DNA from 4 places in the Photorhabdus machadonis genome. Region 3 is predicted to be linked to each of the others. Evidence: predicted binding sites of a transcription regulator. Region 3 holds the regulator's gene; each other region holds the start of a gene.
The links. The regulator Fur, encoded in region 3, represses iron uptake genes when iron is present. The targets are predictions, from matches to a motif close to ATAATAATGAGAACNACTATCAA.

Region 1 (2,202 bases), 2.3 Mb from region 3:
TGTTTTTTGTGGGGTATCGTACTGGCGCATTGTTTTGATCTCTTCTGGTTGATAACCCAAGATCAGCGATTCGAAACCACCCCATGAAAATGCCATTTTAAAATGGTGAAAATTATCCAGATAATTTGAGAATTGCTGGTGTGTTAACCTTTCTTTCAATTGAAAAGAGAACAGGCCATTACTGCCGCTAAAATCGCGGATGAAATTGTCGTAGCCGGGGCAGGAGGGTAAGGCCGGATGATAGACCGCTGCAACCTCGGATCTTTGTTGCAGCCACCGTGCTATCTCGATACTGCTTTTTTCATGCTGTTTCAGGCGAATTGCTAAAGTCCGCAAGCCGCGACTTGCCATATACACCGTATCGGCATCCGCCATTTGTCCCATTAAATAGGAGCTTTCCCGCAGTTGCGCCCAGCAGCGTTCATTTGCGACGGCAATACCTAACATGGCGTCTGAGTGACCAACAATGTATTTGGTGCCGGATTGAATAGAAATATCGATGCCGAACTCCAGTGCTTTAAACAGCACACCGGCGGCCCAGGTATTATCTATCATAATGACAATATCTGGATTGACTTGCCGTACCGCGCGGACAATTGCGGGAATATCCTGTACTTCCATGGTGATTGAGCCTGGGGATTCAAGAAACACCACTTTGGTATTGGGCTTAATCAGTTCAGCAATCTCCTCACCAATCATCGGATCGAAATAATCGGTAGTCATATTCATCCGTGACAATATCTTGTCACAAAAGCCTTGTGTCGGATCGTAAGCTGAACCTGTTAACAGGATATGATCGCCAGTGGCGACAAAAGAGAGAATGGCATTGCTGATCGCGGCGGCACCAGAAGGATAAAGCGTACAACCAGCGCCCCCTTCCAATTCAGCCATGGCTTCCTGAAAAGAGAAATGGGTTTGTGTGCCACGCCGGCCATAAAACAGTTCGCCATTGGCGCAGTTGTGTGTTGCCTGCCTTTTGGATGCGACAGAATCGAAAATCACAGATGATGTTCGTTGAATGATCGGATTGACTGCGCCTTGAGTAAATTTACGGCTTCTGCCCGCATTGACCAGTGAAGTTTCCAGTTTTTTTTCTGTCATGATCCATTGTCACCTTCATTTCAAAGTTTGAAATGGTGTAAAAAAATAGAGTTAACACGTTAAAATATTTAGGCCTTTTTGTACAAAAGGATTAGACCAACTTGACGAAAATTCATCTGATTACCGGTGTGTGAGGTTTCTTTGACTTTATTTTGTGAAGAGGTAACACTTTTTTATTAAACAATAATGATAATTACTATCAAATCGCTTAATGTTTGATATCATCAGCCTTCATTTTCATTCAATTTGTTGAAGATGAGTTAAGACTCAGCGTAAATAAGGTTAGTGAGATGACGAAAGGTAATTCACTGCTAAATAACAAGGTTTATAAGAAAGGGAGTAAAAGCCAACTGATGCGTAATTTGACTGCTTCAATTATCTTAGCGTTTGGGCTGACCGGTTCAGCGTTGGCTGATACAACACCAGCATCTGCAACAGATAACAGCACCACGACAAAAACCGCACAGATTACAACATCTGCTCCGGCGGCTACCTCAACAACTTCGGGCACAACTACACAGTCGGCAAATCAGGTTGCGCCACAAACTGCACCTGCAACAGACTCTCCCCAAGTGATTCCGGTTGCCACTGATATTGCTGTGCCTACCGTTTCAGCTGATGAAACCAATCTTTCCAGTGGTTTTGCTACCGATTTGTCCATCTGGGGTATGTATAAGAACGCCGACATTGTTGTTAAGACCGTGATAGTTGGCTTGGTAATTGCCTCTGTTATTACTTGGGCGCTATTCTTCTCAAAAGGAACTGAACTGTTGGCTGCCGGTCGTCGTTTACGTAAAGAGCAATTGGCTCTGGCGGAAGTTAAGAGTCTTGATCAGGCTGCGGAAATTGCAGAAGGTTTCAGCAAATTCAGTATCAGCCGTTTACTGTTGAGTGAAGCACAGGCAGAACGCCAGTTATCTTCTGAGAGTACTGATCTGAATAGCATAAAAGAACGTGTCTCTTTCCGTCTGGAACGCTCAGTTGCGGCTATCAGCCGTCATATGGGGCGTGGTAACGGCTATTTGGCGACTATTGGCGCGATTTCTCCTTTCGTTGGTCTGTTTGGTACGGTGTGGGGGATCATGAACAGCTTTATCGGTA
Region 2 (2,202 bases), 2.4 Mb from region 3:
AAATCACTCAAATATCAGAGACTATCAATGGAATTTTGGGGCTGTTTGCAAAAACGCAGGATAGCAATATACCACTTAGGGCGATCTTGCCAAAATTATCCGAGTGCATAGGTACTTTTTGAACATCAGAGTTTCTATTCAACACTGAATAATCCTCTTGCAGTCTGCATTGATATGAATATTGATGCAGACTGGATTAATAACGTTTTTGTGAGAGAATTGATGACAACGCTAACGCTAAAACATGATAACCAACGTGTTTTATCACCTTGTCGCTTGAGTGTGGAAGAATTGCGCCTGGGTTACGGTGAACATATCGTCTGTGATGAACTGAATCTGCGTATCCCTGATGGTCGTTTTACCGTGATTATCGGTCCTAATGGCTGTGGTAAATCCACGCTGCTGAGAAGTTTATGTCGTCTGCTGCGCCCGGAATATGGCAGGGTTTGCCTTGATGGTCATGATATTCACACTATACCAACCCGCGCTTTGGCTCGTCAGCTGGGGTTATTACCGCAAAGTGTGCAGGCTCCTCAGGGGATCAAAGTTGTTGATTTAGTCGCGCGCGGGCGTTTTCCTCATCAGCGGTTATTACGTCAATGGAGCCATGAGGATTATGAAGCGGTGCGCCAGGCAATGAATGCGACCGGTGTAACATCGCTTGCTGAATGCGTTGTTGACGAACTTTCAGGTGGGCAGCGCCAACGGGTTTGGGTTGCTATGGTGCTGGCTCAACAAACGCCATTGTTACTGCTTGATGAACCGACAACCTATCTTGATATTGCTCATCAAATTGAGTTGCTTGAGTTGTTTTGTCGCCTTAATCAAGGATCCGGATATACGCTCATCGCTGTGCTTCATGATTTGAATCAGGCTTGCCGGTATGCAGATCATCTGATTGTGATGGCGGGGGGACGGATTGTGGTGGAAGGGGCACCTGGTGAGATCATTACGACTACATTAGTCTCTGAGGTTTTTGGACTCGATTGTGTCATTATTGATGATCCCGTCAGCCATACCCCCTTAATTATTCCGCAGGGACGGCGTTTTACAAAGGGATAGATATGATGTTTAAATGTATTTTTTTATAATAATATTGATACTTATTATGAAAATAATATGAATATCGTTGATCTATGCCTGATAGATTCAATCAACAACTTTTAAGATCAGGCAGAATAACAGGATGGTGCGAAATGAGATCTCCAAATGGAATAAGGGAGAAATGTTTTAAAGATATACATTTTTATAAAATTAAATCATATCGAAATCTTATTATTGGCAATTTAAGTCATCGTTTTATTTATAGTAAGTGATGCAAAGTTATGTCGAGACAAGAATTCCATTTTCGTGATTACACGATTAACTGATAGGGGTAATACTTGTGCCATATCTATATAGAGATACTTTGCTGACTGGTTTTAATGATCTTAATAATAAGGATTTTCTGTTTCTTTCATCCAGTAAAAGTCTGTTGGCACAGGGGCAATATGCGATTGTGTCAAAGCCACTTGATGATGCAGCAAACCCTGATAGCCTGATTCAGCAAGAAATACGTCAATTATTCCAGCAAGCGAAGAGCGATGGGATTGAAAATCCTGTTCTGGTGGGGGCAATTCCATTCAATAAACAGCAAAATGCGGCACTTTTTGTCCCTGAACAATGTAATTGGTTCCAGAGAAAGCAGTTTCCCACGCTTATTTCCAATTCAACCTATACAGAAAAAAGACGCACCCAGTGGCCCGATAAAGCACACTTTAGCCGGATGGTGAACACCGCGATTGATGCAATGCGCAATCATACATTAGATAAAATTGTCCTTTCGCGGTTACTTGATATCGAAACCCATCAGCCATTAGATTCAATTCAACTATTACAACATCTTAATCAGCAAAATAGTTGGTGTTATAACTTCCATGTTCCGTTGGAAAGTGGGGCATTGATTGGTGCGAGCCCAGAATTATTAGTGCGTAAACAGGGTAATACTATTTTTTCTCAGCCGCTGGCAGGGTCTGCAAAGCGCAGTGAAAACCAGCCAGACGATGACAAATTACGCCAGGCGCTTATTCAGTCCGTCAAAGATAATTATGAGCATCGGTTAGTGACCGATATGATGAGAAACGTACTCGAAAGCCGTTGTCAAAAACTACATATCTCTGAAATGCCTTCCACCATCAGCACGCCTGTACTTTGGCACCTTGC
Region 3 (2,202 bases):
TTGTCCCTGCTGTTTGGTCAGAATAGGATTTTGTTTTTTTAATAATACAATCAGAATTTTTCTGCTGATTTTGACATTTTATACGTATATCTCAAACAGAAATACACAAATAAAACAAGAGGTTATATCATTTTATGGCAATTATAGGTATATTCTTTGGCAGCGATACTGGCAACACAGAAAATATTGCCAAAAAAATCCAGAAAATTCTGGGTTCCGACGTTGCTGAAGTCCACGATATTGCCAAGAGCAGTAAAGAAGATATCGAACAGTTCGATATTCTGCTGCTCGGCATCCCTACCTGGTACTACGGAGAAGCTCAGTGTGACTGGGATGATTTTTTCCCTACTCTGGAAGAGATCGATTTTGACGGGAAGCTGGTTGCCCTTTTCGGTTGCGGCGATCAAGAAGATTACGCGGAATATTTCTGTGATGCGATGGGAACTATCCGTGACATTATTGAACCCCGTGGCGCAATTATTGTTGGTCACTGGTCAACAGCGGGTTATCACTTTGAAGAATCAAAAGGTCTGGCTGATGATGATCATTTTATTGGGCTGGCTATTGATGAAGACCGCCAACCAGAATTAACCGAAGAACGCGTTAATTCTTGGACTAAGCAGATCTACGAAGAGATGAGTCTGGCGGAAATTATTGCCGGATAGGAATTTACCCCAATAGGCGTATATTGGTGCAGGCCATTTCTTATCAATAGTGAATACGCGGTAGGTGAGTAGCCATTCGCTTTTGTCAACACACTGCTCACATCCGCTCTTTTACTACAAAGAATGGCGAAAAGATAGCCTAAACATTATAAATAGTAAGGTTATTCCTGCGTCTTACAAATGATTATTCTGGCAAAATGTGTAATGATAGTTAAGGTTAACGTGGTTTTCATTTTCATTAGCCATACCTATAATCATAATCTGATAACTAACCGGTACTTTTTGAAGTATCGCTAAGTTCACTTTACTGAGTAACAGGACTGAATCCGCATGACCGACAACAATAAGGCATTAAAAGATGCTGGGCTTAAAGTGACACTTCCTCGACTGAAAATACTGGAAGTGTTACAGGATCCTGAATACCACCACGTCAGTGCGGAAGATCTCTACAAAAAACTGATTGATAACGGTGAAGAGATTGGCCTCGCTACTGTCTACCGCGTGTTGAATCAGTTTGATGACGCCGGCATTGTCACCCGTCATAATTTTGAAGGTGGCAAATCGGTTTTTGAACTCACTCAACAACACCACCACGACCATTTGATCTGTCTGGACTGCGGTAAAGTCATTGAATTCAGAGACAAACAGATCGAAAAACGCCAGAAGAATATCGCTGAACGTTATGGGATTAAACTCTCAAACCACAGTCTTTATTTATATGGTCATTGCTCGGCAGGTAATTGCCGCGAAGACAATAGTGTACATGACGAGAAGTAATTCATTCCTGAGCCGATAATTTTTTATCCATAGCCATAGATAGAAAGGGACCCATCAGGGTAATGCCAGTCACTCAAGGTGACTGGTTCCCAGAACATAGTGACTTATCGTTTTACCGCCTTTAACGTAAGTGCAGGCGCCGCGTTGTGGCAATACAACACAGCGTTCTGAAAGGAACCCTGATGGGTTCCTTTCTTGATGAGACAAAATCATGCCTTTACATGATCAATCCGGCTGTAACGTTGACCATCCGGACTGACAGAACGGATCAACACATCACCTTTCACTTTCGGACGTTTATCATTGTCATAAATCTTCCAGCTACTACCGCCATCAGTTGAATACTGAATAACCAACCCTGGCAAAGCAATATTGGCTTTCAGAACACCGCGTTTTACCTTAGCCCCCGGAACCGGTAAACGGTAAGCAATTCCTGCTCTATCCAGTTTGACAAGCTCACGCTGCCCTATCAGGTTAGCGAGAACCGGGTCCAATCACGATTCAGTGCATCTATATCAACTTTATTCGTTTCTCCTCCCTTATATTCCTAGCCTGGAACATTCATCAGGAAGGTCATAACGAGCCATAACATGTTTTTCCCGAAAGTCAGAGCCAAATGATTATCCTATCTCAATCTATTACGGGACACAGCCTAGTACTACAGCCGTACTTACTTTTTTCAACAGAAAAGACACTCATAGAAAAGCTTAATTCATGCGGTTTCTCAGAGTTGTGAGCATCAAGGAAAATGCAACTTTCT
Region 4 (2,202 bases), 1.5 Mb from region 3:
TGATAGATTTTATATATGGTAGATTCACATAATAAGTGCAACATCGTTAATCTGGAAGTAAACATGTTCGTATTCCTTTAAATAATTCATTCGGTGTTTTCCCACCCCGTGTTTTTCGAGGGCGATTATTTAATCGGTTTACCACAAAATTTATTTCCTGATCAGAGATTTCATTAAAATTGGTTCCCTTTGGAAAGTATTGTCTGATTAATCCATTGATATTCTCATTGATCCCTCTTTCCCAAGGCGAATAAGGGTGAGCAAAGTAAATTTGGGTTTCTAATTCTTCACCGATGATTTCATGATCTGCGAACTCCAAACCGTTATCGAACGTGATGGTCTTAACCTTTTGTTTTAACGGGTATAATACTTTCACTGCCGCTTTCGCGACTTCTGATGCCTGCTTGCTATCAAGTTTAACGATAATTGTATACAGCGTCTTGCGGTCAACCCATGTTAATAAGACACTTTTTTTATCTTTCCCTATTATCGTATCTCCTTCCCAGTCCCCAATACGTTCTTTTTTATCAACAAGTTCCGGGCGTTCATCAATACTGACCCGATTTTTAATTTTACCTCTTCTTTCATAGCGACCATAGCGTTTGCGATAGGGTTTTCTGGCTATTCGCAGATGTTGCCATAAATCACCCCCCTCTCTTTTATCTTGATAAATCAGTCTATAAATCGTCTCATGATGCAAAGATATCCCTTTATGTTGCTTCAAATAATCAGCCACCTGTTCAGGGCAGTATGTCTGGACTTCTTGATTTCTCTTCAATTCTCTGCTGATGGTCGATGGGCTTCGCTTAAGTGACTCCGCAATAAAAAGCTGTGAAAAACCCGCTTCTCTTAAACTGGAAATCGGGTATCTTTCTGTTTCGGTCAGTTGTGTATAGGCCATAGTGCATTTTCCTTTGGCGAGAAAGATGCCTACTATAGCAACTGACCGCCCTTCTGAAAAATTGCACTTATTAGTCGAACCCTTCATAATATTCATATAAAACAAAGAATTAAAAATATATTTTCATATGTGATGAACATAACTCGTTGTATTAGGGTGAAATTTAACCTATTTAAGGTATATCCTCTTAAAACAAATGGTTGAAGTGATAGGGGTTATCATTACCATTATGCGGTAAGGAGAATACTCCGATAACAGCGGCAAAAAATTGCTAAAGAAAAATATGAGGTCAACTATGACAAATAGTGTTGAAACCTTCTCTCTGAATGAAATTGCATGGCAAGGAATCACCATCACAGAGAGAGCCGCAGCACAGATCCTAAAATTGATGCAGCAGAACCCACAAAGTAAAGGGTTATATCTGGGAGTTAAGCAGTCAGGATGTGCCGGTTTTGGCTATGTGTTTGAGATGGTCAACGATCCGGCATCTGATGATTTACTGTATGAAAATGGAGGGGCATGTCTGTATGTTCCCCTGAAAGCTATGCCGTTTATCGATGGAACTGAAGTTGATTTTGTTCGTGAAGGTTTAAATCAGATATTTAAATTCAATAATCCAAAAGCTCAACATGCCTGTGGGTGTGGTGAAAGCTTTGGTATATAAGTGTACCAATATATGTCTCAGAGCAATGTAGAAATCAGCGATGATGTGCAGACCTGGCTCAGCGATCATCGTTATAAAGAGGGTTTTTTCACTCAGGTAGCGACTGATGAGTTGGCTAAGGGGTTGAGTGAGGATGTTGTGCGGGCAATTTCCGCGAAACGCAATGAGCCTGAATGGATGCTGGAATTTCGGCTGGAGGCTTATCACCATTGGCTGGGAATGGAAGAGCCGCACTGGTTGAAGGCGAATTACCCTAACCTTGATTACCAGGACTATAGCTATTATTCAGCACCTTCATGCGGTGCCTGTGATGATAGTTGCAGTTCGCAATCCGGTGCTATGCAGGCAACGGGTGCAGAGCAAACAAATAATTATTTGACGGCAGAGATTGAAGAGGCATTTGAGCAGCTGGGTGTTCCTGTGCGGGAAGGTGAAGCTGTCGCAGTAGATGCTATTTTTGATTCAGTTTCTGTCTCAACAACCTATCGGGATAAGTTAGCGAAAGAAGGCATTATTTTCTGTTCATTCAGCGAGGCAATACAGGAATACCCTGAATTAATCCGTCAATATCTCGGCAGTGTGGTTGCAAGTCACGATAACTTCTTTGCTGCGTTGAATGCCGCAGTCGCTTCTGATG

Region 1: a site for Fur is predicted at 1,282-1,304, ahead of exbB (tonB-system energizer ExbB). Genes of this name have one in related genera too.
Region 2: a site for Fur is predicted at 1,091-1,113, ahead of ACUN2T_RS07945 (isochorismate synthase). Genes of this name have one in related genera too.
Region 4: a site for Fur is predicted at 1,107-1,129, ahead of sufA (Fe-S cluster assembly scaffold SufA). Genes of this name have one in related genera too.

What each region holds. Positions count from the first base shown of each region.
Region 1 covers NZ_CP199761.1:989,460-991,661, forward strand. The annotation lists gene metC (cystathionine beta-lyase) at 1-1,101, opposite strand, end outside; gene exbB (tonB-system energizer ExbB) at 1,455-2,202, shown strand, end outside.
Region 2 covers NZ_CP199761.1:1,585,719-1,587,920, forward strand. The annotation lists gene ACUN2T_RS07935 (condensation domain-containing protein) at 1-122, shown strand, start outside; gene ACUN2T_RS07940 (ABC transporter ATP-binding protein) at 223-1,062, shown strand; gene ACUN2T_RS07945 (isochorismate synthase) at 1,385-2,202, shown strand, end outside.
Region 3 covers NZ_CP199761.1:4,025,201-4,027,402, forward strand. The annotation lists gene fldA (flavodoxin FldA) at 135-665, shown strand; gene fur (ferric iron uptake transcriptional regulator) at 996-1,442, shown strand; partial or broken gene ACUN2T_RS19105 (chitobiase/beta-hexosaminidase C-terminal domain-containing protein) at 1,652-1,989, opposite strand.
Region 4 covers NZ_CP199761.1:2,516,505-2,518,706, forward strand. The annotation lists gene ACUN2T_RS11990 (IS30 family transposase) at 47-901, opposite strand; gene sufA (Fe-S cluster assembly scaffold SufA) at 1,197-1,565, shown strand; gene sufB (Fe-S cluster assembly protein SufB) at 1,578-2,202, shown strand, end outside.